2 regions of the Streptosporangium vulgare genome follow, and region 1 is predicted to be linked to the other one. Evidence: riboswitches for the same ligand, from Rfam matches in the RefSeq annotation. Region 1 holds a riboswitch; the other holds the start of a gene.
The links. Region 1 has a riboswitch for cobalamin ahead of ACFFRH_RS24340 (ribonucleoside-diphosphate reductase subunit alpha). Riboswitches for the same ligand answer to the same signal wherever they lie in the genome.
Positions count from the first base shown of each region.

Region 1 (5,239 bases):
GCGGAAGCAGAACTCCGCCTTGTCCCGGATCGAGGGGATGTGCTCGACCGCGGCGAAGGCCTTGACCCGCTCGTCGGGATCGGGCAGGTAGGTGTCCAGCAGGGTCAGGTAGAACTGGACGTGCACCGCCTCCTCGAACAGCTGCCTGCTGAGATACAGGCGCGCCTCGGGGGCGTTGAGGTGCTGGTAGAGGTTGAGGACGAGGTTGTTGGCCACGATCGAGTCGCCGGTGGCGAAGAACGCCACGAGGCGGTTGATCAGGTGGCGCTCCTCGGGCGTCATCCTCGCCAGGTCGGCGAGGTCGGAGGTGAGGTCCACCTCCTCGACGGTCCAGGTGTTGCGGATCGCGGCCCGGTAGCGCTCGTAGAACTCGGGGTAGCGCATCGGCCGCAGGGTGAGGTCCATGCCGGGGTCGAGCAACATCGGGAGACTGCCTTTCTCAAAGCTTTCGGGAGACCCTTTTCGAGGAACCGGGACGGCTACTGGCAGGCGTCGCAGTACTCGGGGTTCTCCAGGGAGCAGGCGATCGCCTCGGGGTCGAGCGCCGCCTGCGCGACCGGTGCCGCCACGGTGGCCTGCGCGATCCGGGTGGCCGGGCGCGAGCGCAGGTAGTAGGTGGTCTTGAGGCCCGACTTCCACGCGTAGGCGTACATCGAGGAGAGCTTGCCGATGGTCGGCGTGGCCATGAAGAGGTTCAGCGACTGCGACTGGTCGATGTACGGGGTGCGCGCGGCGGCCAGGTCGATCAGCGCCTTCTGCGGCAGCTCCCAGGCGGTCCGGTAGAGCGCCTTCAGGTCGGCGGGGATCTCCGGGATGTCCTGGACGGAGCCGTCGGCGCGCTTGATCGCGTCGCGGATCAGCGGGGTCCACAGGCCACGGGCCTGCAGGTCGCGGACGAGATAGCGGTTGACCTGGAGGAACTCCCCCGAGAGGGTCTCGCGCTTGAAGACGTTGGAGACCTGCGGCTCGATGCACTCGTAGCAGCCCGCGATGGAGGCGATCGTGGCCGTCGGCGCGATCGCGACCATCAGCGAGTTGCGCAGGCCGGTCCCGGCGATCCGCTCCCTGAGCCCGGTCCACTCCGCGGACCCCGCCGCCCCGTAGTGGTCGGGGTGCAGCACCCCGGCGGCGGCCCTGGTCTCCTCGTACGAGGGGTGGCGGCCCCGCTCCACGGCCAGGTCGGAGGAGGTCCGGTAGGCGGCGAGCGCGATCTCCTCGGAGATCCTGGTGGACAGCTCCAGGGCGCGCGGCGAGTCGAACGGCAGCCGCAGCGTGAACAGCACGTCGGCCAGGCCCATCACGCCGAGCCCGATCGGGCGCCACCTCCGGTTGGCCGCCTCGGCCTCGGGGGTCGGGTAGAAGCCCAGGTCGATGGTGCGGTCGAGGAACCGCACGGCGGTGCGGACGGTCGCGCGCAGCCGGTCCCAGTCCATCGCGTCCCCGGTGCTCCCGGTGCTCCCGATGCTCCCGGCGTCCGCGGACAGGTGGGCGGCGAGGTTGATCGAGCCGAGGTTGCAGACGGCGGTCTCCGCGTCGCCGGTGACCTCCAGGATCTCGGTGCAGAGGTTCGACAGGTGGATGACGTTCTGGGGCCTGGCCGTCTGGTTGGACGTCCGGTTGGCCGCGTCCTTGAAGGTCATCCAGCCGTTGCCGGTCTGGGCGAGCGTGCGCATCATCCGCCCGTACAGGGTGCGGGCGGGGATCTGCCGGGTGAACCTGCCCTCGGCCTCGGCGGCCCGGTAGGCGTCGTCGAACGCGGCGCCGTACAGGTCGGTGAGGTGCGGGACCTCCTTGGGGTCGAACAGCGACCAGACCCCGTCGGCCTCGACCCGGCGCATGAACTCGTCGGGGATCCAGTTGGCCAGGTTCAGGTTGTGCGTGCGGCGGGCCTCCTCGCCGGTGTTGTCGCGCAGTTCCAGGAACTCCTCGACGTCGGCGTGCCAGGGCTCCAGGTAGACGCAGGCCGCGCCCTTGCGCCGGCCGCCCTGGTTGACCGCGGCGACGCTGGAGTCGAGCGTGCGCAGCCACGGCACGATGCCGTTGGAGTGGCCGTTGGTGCCGCGGATCAGCGAGCCCCGCGAGCGGACCCTGGTCCAGGCGATCCCGATGCCCCCCGCGTACTTCGACAGCCGCGCGACCTGCCCGTAGCGGTCGTAGATGGACTCCAGCTCGTCACGGGGCGAGTCGAGCAGGAAGCACGAGGAGAGCTGGGGCCTGCGGGAGCCGGAGTTGAACAGCGTGGGCGAGCTGGGCAGGTAGGACAGGGTGGCCATGAGCGCGTACAGCTCGGCGGCCTCCTCGACGGTCTCGGACAGGCCGCAGGCCACCCGCAGGAAGAAGTGCTGCGGGCGCTCCAGGACCTTGCGGGTCCTCGGGTGGCGCAGCAGGTAGCGGTCGTAGACCGTACGCAGCCCGAAGTACTCGAACCTGGCGTCGGCCTCCGGATCGACCAGCGCGTCCAGCGTCCCGGCGTGGGCGGCCACGAACTCCGCGAGCCCGTCCTGGATCAGCCCCGCCTCGTGGGTCGCGGCGATGGACTCGGAGAAGTCGCGGACGCCGTGCCCGGCGGCCTCGTCGGCGATCAGCTCGGCCAGCATCGCGGCGGCGACCCTGGAGTTCGCCGGATCGGTGATCACCCGTGCGGCGGCCTCGTCGATGGCCAGCCTGCGGCCGTCCGACGCGCTCGCGGCGTCTCCGGCGCCCCCGCCGCCACCGTCGCCCGTCGCCGTCCCCGCCGCGCTTCCGGCGCTCCCGCCGCCGCCGCTCGTCGCGATCCCCGCCGCGTTCCCGGCGTCACCGTCGCCCGTCGCGGTCGCCACCGCGCTCGCGGCACCCGCGACGTTCTCCGCGTCGCCGTCGCTCACCGCGGTCCCCGCCGCGGTCTCCGCCAATGCCTGTGTCACGTAGTGCCCCTCGCTCGATCGGACTTCCCCGTACGGCTCCGCCGGATGGGCACGCGTCCGCGAGCGATCCCGGGCACGCCGGATCGCCTCGTTCCGCGGACCCTCCCACGAGGCCCTGGACAATCACGTCACCGGCAGGTCTTCGGACTCACGGGCACACCGCACACGCCTACCGGCCGTCGCTTCCCAGGCATGGCTCACCCAGTGCTCAATGACGGCTTTCGTTCCCGTTCACCGCTGCGGGGCAGTCCCGGAATCTCACCGGGTTCCCTCTTGCCTCGCCCCTCTCGGGGCGAACCAGCAACGAGCAGGATCCTACATCTAGGGGCGTCTGACGCAACTACCCCAACAAGTTGTGTCGGATGACTTCAGCAACCCGAGCTCGTGAAGCACCCCGCGAGTGCGGGCCGTCTCGGTGGAAAGCCACTGACGGAACTCGTCACCGCCGAGGTAGACCCGGCTCCACCCCTGGGACGCGCACAGGGCACGCCAGCGCGGCGCGGCGTCGACATCGTCACACAGGGCGATCGCGGCGTCCCGGTCCTGCGGGCTCATGCCCTTGGGGCCCAGCAGTCCGCACCAGTCGCTGTATTCCAGCCGGACGTCGACCTCCATGAGAGTCGGGGCGTCGATCCCGTCGATCCGGCCGCCGGAGGAGACCACCAGGGGCCGCAGGCGGCCCGCGGCGATCTCGGGCCGCAGGGCGCGCGCCGACCCCAGCAGGGCCGCCACCCGGCCGACGTGGAGCGCCTCCATGGCGTCCTCGGGGGCGAGGTACCCGGCGTACTCCAGCAGCCGGGTGTCCACCCCGAGGCACTTGCCGATCATGCCGTAGAGCACGTGGTCGGAGCCGCCCTCCGACCGGCCGCCGACCGTCAGCCCCGCCGGGTCGTGCCGCAGCCGCGCGACGAAGTCCTCGAAGGTGCGCAGGCGGGAGCCGGAGGGGACGACCAGGACCGCCCAGTCGCCGACCAGGCGGGCGATGGGGGTGGCGGCGTTCACCACGGCCGAGGTGTTGGCGATCTCCGCGGCGGCCACCATCGGCATCGAGGTGACGAGCAGCCTGCCCTCGCGCGCGAAGGGGCCGTGGAAGGCGCCGAACGCGTCGCGCGGGGCGAGGCCCAGGGCGCCCCCGCGCTCGACGGCCATCGCGGTGCGCACCAGCCCCGACTGGACCAGGACGGTCGCGAGCCTGCCCGCGATCCCGTCCCAGCCGTGGCCGTCGGCGGTCGGTTCGAGGAGGAACAGGCGCTTCACCTCAGGGCCGGCGCCGCCGTCCGCGCCGCACCCCGCGACGAGCGCGGCCCCCGCCGCCAGCGCGAAAAACCCCCTACGGCGCATAAGCGCCCCTTCCCCCAAGAACCCCCTATTCCAGATGTTACCTACCCATCACTTTCCGTGATGAAGTGGGGTATGCCGGAATTTCCGGTGGTCCGTACGCGATCACGAACCACCGGAAAAACCAACAAAAATCCGGATATCGGAGACGGCCGCCTCATGGGGGCAGAGCGCAGGGAGGAAAGCGCGACTCACTCCACCGTGACGCTCTTGGCCAGGTTCCTGGGCTTGTCGACGTCCCGGCCCAGCGCCACGGCGGCGTGGTAGGCGAAGAGCTGGAGCGGGATCGACAGCAGGATCGGGTCCAGCTCGGTCTCGTTCTTGGGCACCACGACGCAGTCGTCGGCCAGCTTGGGATCGGCCGTGCGGTGGCCCACCATGAGCACCCGGCCGCCCCGGGCGCGGATCTCGCCCAGCGTGGTGAGGTTCTTGTCCAGCAGCTCGTCGTCGGGGACGATCGCCACCGTCGGCATGTCCGGCCCGATCAGCGCCAGCGGCCCGTGCTTCAGCTCGCTGGCCGGGTACGCCTCGGCGTGCACGTACGAGATCTCCTTGAGCTTCTGCGCGCCTTCGCGGGCCGCCGGGTAGCCCCTCACCCGACCCACGAACATCATGCTGGGCGACTCGGCGTACTTGCCCGCCAGCTCCTTGATCTGCGGCTCCAGCGCCAGGATCTCCTTGATCTGGTCCGGCAGCCTCCGCAGGCCGTCGCAGATCCTGCGGCCGTCGGCGGGAGACAGGTCGCGTACCCGGCCCAGGTGCAGCGCGAGCAGCGCGAAGGCCACGGCCGTCGAGGTGAACGCCTTGGTGCTCGCCACCGAGACCTCGGGGCCCGCGTGCAGGTAGACGCCGCCGTCGCACTCGCGGGCGATCGCGCTGCCCACGGTGTTGACGATGCCGAGCACCCTGCCGCCCTTGCGCTTGAGCTCCTGCACGGCGGCGAGGGTGTCGTAGGTCTCCCCCGACTGGCTGATCGCCACGTAGAGGGTGTCGGCCTC
Region 1 is NZ_JBHMBS010000012.1:885-6,123, forward strand. Features, by position in the region: gene ACFFRH_RS24335 (ribonucleotide-diphosphate reductase subunit beta) at 1-423, opposite strand, end outside; gene ACFFRH_RS24340 (ribonucleoside-diphosphate reductase subunit alpha) at 480-2,903, opposite strand; cobalamin riboswitch at 3,020-3,220, opposite strand; gene ACFFRH_RS24345 (tripartite tricarboxylate transporter substrate-binding protein) at 3,225-4,244, opposite strand; gene glmS (glutamine--fructose-6-phosphate transaminase (isomerizing)) at 4,433-5,239, opposite strand, start outside.

Region 2 (5,239 bases), on a different contig from region 1:
GCCGGGCACCGGTCCGTCCGGGCCGTCGCCGGGGTCGGCGCCCCCGGGACCGTCGAAGTCGTCCGGGTCCTCCGGGTCCTCGGGATCGTCGGGGATCTGGTCCAGGAGGTCCTGGAGCCTGGACTCGTCCAGGCCCGGCGCGTCGAAGGGGTCGCGGCGTCGGCGGTGCGGGAGCGCGAGCCTGGCCGCCTCCCGCACGTCGTCGGCGGTGACGGTGGTGCGGCCCTGCCAGGCGGCGTGCGCGATCGCCGCACCGGCGGTGACCAGGTCGGCCCGGAGCCCGTCCACCTCGAACCCCGCGCAGACGGTGGCGATCCTGAGCAGTGCCGCGTCCGGCAGGACGACCTGGGGGACCCGGGCGCGCGCCCCGGCGATGCGCGCGGCCAGCGCCCTCTCCTCGTCCGACCAGGCGGCGGCGAAGGCGTCGGGGTCGGCCTCGAAGGCCAGGCGGCGCCGTACCACGTCCACCCGCTGGGACGGTTCCCGCGAGGCCCGGACCTCCACGGTCAGCCCGAAGCGGTCGAGCAGCTGCGGGCGCAGCTCCCCCTCCTCGGGGTTCATCGTCCCGACCAGCAGGAACCGGGCGGCGTGCCGTACCGAGACCCCCTCGCGCTCGACGTAGCAGGTGCCGAGGGCGGCGGCGTCGAGCAGCAGGTCCACCAGGTGGTCGTGGAGGAGGTTGACCTCGTCCACGTACAGGACGCCCCGGTGGGCGCTCGCCAGGAGGCCGGGTTCGAAGGATTTCACGCCCTCGGTGAGGGCGCGCTCGATGTCGAGGGAGCCGACGAGGCGGTCCTCGGAGGCGCCGACGGGCAGCTCGACCAGACGGGCGGGCCGCGCGGCGCCGTCCCGCACGGCGGCGGACCGAGCCACGCCAAGCTGAGCCCCATCGGGCTGAGCTCCACCAGGCTGAGCTCCGTCGGGATGGGTTTCACCAGGCTGAGCTCCGTCGGGCCGGACGGTGGCGGGCAGGTCCCCGGGTTCCGTACGGCCCTCGTGCGGCCCGTCCGGGCAGCCGGGGTCGGGGGCGGCCGGGTCGCAGGAGAAGCGGCAGCCGGTCACCACCTCGACGGGTGGCAGAAGCGCGGCCAGCGCCCGCACGATCGTGGACTTGGCGGTGCCCTTCTCCCCCCTGACCAGCACTCCCCCGACGCGGGGGGAGACCGCGTTGAGGATCAGCGCGAGTTTCAGGTCCTCCAGCCCCACGATCGCGGTGAAGGGATAGCGGGCGTCACGCACCTTCGGGATCTCCTGTCCGTCTTGTCGGGTCAAAGGGTCGCCGGGCGCCCGAACCGTCATGGGAGGTAGCTGAGCCGCCAGCGGCCGCCGCGCCCGGTGAGCGTCACGCGGGCCAGCGGCGCGACGTCGACGCGCCAGAAGGCCTGGGCGGGGGCTCCGAGGGCGTGGACGACCGCGGCGCGGATCACCGCCGGGTGGGTGACCGCGACGGCCCTGCCGGGGGCCCGGACGGCGAGCCAGCCGGACACCCGGGCGAGGAGCGCGGTGACCGGCTCCCCGCCGTGCGGCGCCGCGCCGGGGTCGCCGAGCCAGGAGGCGAGCGCCTCGGGTTCGGCGGCCTCGACCTCGCCGAGCGTCATCCCGCTCCAGCGGCCGTAGTCGCAGTCGGCCAGCAGCGGGTCGTGCTCGGCCCGCAGGCCGAGCGCCGCCGCCGTCTGGACGCAGCGCAGCTCGGAGGGGCAGGCCGCGGGCCCCGGGCCGAGGTCCCGCGCCATCCCCTCGGCCCGGCGCAGGCCGCGTTCGTCGAGTGGTTCGTCACCCGGGAACGCGGCCCGTACCGTCGCCGAGGTGGAGGCGTGGCAGACCAGGAGCAGGCGGGTGACCCCCGAGGGGGTCGTCACACCGGGCCGCGCCTGCGGGCGGCGAAGGCGAACAGCGCGCCGACACCGGCCCAGAAGACCACCTGGGTCCCTATGGAGGCGACCCGGAAGTCCCACAGGAGATCGGCGGGGAAGCCCCGGGGCACCTCCGAGATCTCCGGCAGGAGGATCCAGGCCGCGACGACGGGCACGAGGAGGGTGACGCCCGCCGACAGCCAGCGCACCCACGGTTCGCTCCGCGAGGCGTAGCGGTAGGCGGCGACCGCGGCGGCGACGGCGAGGATCCCGATGACCACCGCGACCAGGTAGAGCACGGTGCGCTGGTTGATGGTCTCCGGATCACCGACGGCCGGCGGGTTGGCGGGATACTTCACGAAAGGGATGAAAACGACGGAGGTGAACGCGGCGGCGGCGAGCGTGACCGCGAGCACCGGTTCCGAGCGGGGTCCCGCCCGGCCGCGTACGGCCGCGTAGACGAGGGCGAACAGGCCCCCGACCGCCAGGCCGTACAGGCCGAGGGCGAGGAAGAGCCCGAAGCGCTGCCCGTCCCTGCTGACCAGTGCCTCCTCCTCGTCGTGGGAGTGGGCGGCGGTCCCGGTGTCGTCGTGCGATTCGGCCGGGGCGGCGGCCGCGGCGGCCGCCTCCTCCAGCGCGATGGCCTGGTCGATGCGCGGTTCGCCGACGGTGTAGGCGAAGACGGCCGCGAGCAGCCCTGCGAGCAGTCCGACGACGAGGCCCCGGACGATGAGTTTGGTGATCACCTGTGGCTCAGTGGCACGGCACGCCGAGCAGGTGACGCCCGTCGTGCATGAGTTCGTGCAGGTAGTTTCCCGCCTGGGAGATCGCTCCCTGGTCGAAGGTGACCAGGTAGGCGAGGAGCAGCAGCACCGGTACGGCGAGCAGCCAGCGGGTGAGCGAGTGCCATGGGATGGGCTGGGCGTGCGGTGCCGAGATCTGGCTCACGGCTACCTCCTCCGGGATTTACGCGTCCCTTTTCGTAGGTCGGTGGCGGCCGAGTGTGACCTGGCTTCCGGCTCCGTGGAGCCGGTTACAGTGGCGCGACCGCACCGGAATCTCACCGGATTTCCCTCGCACCGCCACAAAACACCCGGAACGTACCCCGGTTCTCCGTCCCCCGTCAATCCGGGTGTCCGGTTTGCCGGGATCCGGCTGGCAGGGGGTTCAGGCACGCCGAAAGGGGGAGGTGGCCCGGCCGGGCCACCTCCCCCTTCTCAGGAGGTCACTGCCAGGAGGTCGCTGTCAGGAGGTCACTGCTCGCCGGTCAGCGCCGTCACCAGCTCCGCGGCGGTACGGCAGCGGTCGAACAGCTCACCCACGTGGGCCTTGGTGCCGCGCAGCGGCTCAAGGGTGGGGACGCGCTGCAGCGACTCGCGGCCGGGGATGTCGAAGATGACCGAGTCCCAGGAGGCCGCGGCCACCGACTCGCTGTACTGGCTCAGGCAGCGGCCGCGGAAGTAGGCCCGGGTGTCGTTGGGCGGCACCTCGATGGCCCGCTGGACCTCTTCCTCGGTGACCAGGCGCTGCATGCGGCCCCGGGCGACCAGCCGGTTGTAGAGCCCCCGGTCCGGTCGGATGTCGGAGTACTGGAGGTCGACGAGCTGCAGGCGCGGGTGCGACCAGGGCAGGCCGTCACGGGTGCGGTAGCCCTCCAGGAGCTCCAGCTTGGCCACCCAGTCGAGCTCCCCGGACAGCTGCATCGGGTCCTCCGCCAGGCGGGTGAGGACCGACTCCCAGCGCTCCAGGATGTCCTTGGTGGGCTCGTCCATGCCGTTGGCGCTGCGTTCCTCGGCATACTTGCGGGCGAGCTCCAGATACTCCATCTGCAGCTGCACCGCCGTCAGCTTGCGGCCGTCGCGCATGGAGATCTCGTACTTGAGCGTGGGGTCGTGCGAGACCGCGCGCAGGGCCTGGACGGGGTTGTCCACGGCGAGGTCGCGGGTGAAGTAGTTGTCCTCGATCATGGCCAGGACGAGCGCGGTCGATCCCAGCTTCAGGTAGGTCGAGATCTCCGACATGTTGGCGTCGCCGATGATGACGTGCAGGCGGCGGTACTTCTCCGGGTCGGCGTGGGGCTCGTCCCGGGTGTTGATGATCGGCCGCTTGAGCGTCGTCTCCAGGCCCACCTCGACCTCGAAGAAGTCGGCCCGCTGGCTGATCTGGAAACCCTCGCCCCGGGAGTCCTGGCCGATGCCGACCTTGCCCGCGCCGGTGACGACCTGCCGGGAGACGAAGAACGGCGTCAGGTGCCTGACGATGTCGGCGAACGAGGTGGCCCGGCGCATGAGGTAGTTCTCATGACAGCCGTAGGAGGCGCCCTTGTTGTCGGTGTTGTTCTTGTAGAGCTGGATCGGGGCGTTGGCCGGCATCGCCGAGGCGCGGACCGCCGCGTCGTGCATCACCCGCTCGCCCGCCTTGTCCCAGATCACCGCCGCCCGGGGGTTGGTGCACTCGGGCGTGGAGTATTCGGGGTGGGCGTGGTCGACGTACAGCCGGGCCCCGTTGGTGAGGATCACGTTTGCCAGGCCGAGGTCCTCGTCGGTCAGCTGGCTCTGGTCGGCCACCTCCCGCGCGAGGTCGAACCCCCGTGCGTCCCGCAGCGGGTTCTCCTCCTCGAAGTCCCATCGCGCGCGCCGCGCCCTCGCGGCCGAGGCCGCCAGATAGGCGTTCACGACCTGAGAGGAGGTCACCATCGCGTTGGCCCCCGGCTGTCCGGGCACGGAGATGCCGTATTCGGTCTCGATGCCCATCACCCGCCGTACCGTCATGCGCACCCTCTGTTCGTCCGGGACTGATTCTCTCCGTGGTATCTATTCCCGACCCTAGACCCTTCACTATGCCCGGTGGTCGGACAGTTATGGCACCGAAGCCTTTTCGCCCGTTGCGAGGGGGATCGAGGAGAGCGCGGGGAGCTGTGACGGGGACGGGGATGCGGCGCTTCTCCGCCTCCTGGACTTGACGAACTCCTGAAGCGGGCGCTCGGCGAGCCGGTACACCAGATAGGAGAACGCCATCGCGGCCAGCACGGTGACCAGCGCGGTCAGCGGGGGCGGCAGCGTGTCCCGCAGGGCGGGGACGATCAGCACGGCGGCCGGGGTGTGGAACAGGTAGAGCGGGTAGGTCAGCGCCCCCAGGACGACCAGGCCGCGCCAGCGCAGCCACCCCAGCCAGCCGAGCGCCACCATCGCCATGAGCACGTAGAAACCGATCACGGTGGCGACCACGGCCCACTCGGGCACGGGCATCGCGGCGTAGCCGACGTTCTCGATCCGCCCGGCCACCCGGTCGAGCGCCGCGCTGACCGCCAGCCCACCGCTGATCCCGGCGAGGCACCACAGGACGAGCCGGGGGCCGAACCTCGTCATCAGGAAGAACGCCATGCC
Region 2 is NZ_JBHMBS010000007.1:215,589-220,827, reverse strand. Features, by position in the region: gene ACFFRH_RS17320 (magnesium chelatase subunit D family protein) at 1-1,299, opposite strand, end outside; gene ACFFRH_RS17315 (histidine phosphatase family protein) at 1,296-1,859, opposite strand; gene ACFFRH_RS17310 (CbtA family protein) at 1,856-2,599, opposite strand; gene ACFFRH_RS17305 (CbtB domain-containing protein) at 2,607-2,801, opposite strand; adenosylcobalamin (AdoCbl) riboswitch at 2,819-2,952, opposite strand; gene dop (depupylase/deamidase Dop) at 3,107-4,624, opposite strand; gene ACFFRH_RS17295 (acyltransferase family protein) at 4,712-5,239, opposite strand, start outside.
Region 2: another riboswitch for cobalamin. It lies ahead of ACFFRH_RS17305 (CbtB domain-containing protein); the one in region 1 lies ahead of ACFFRH_RS24340 (ribonucleoside-diphosphate reductase subunit alpha).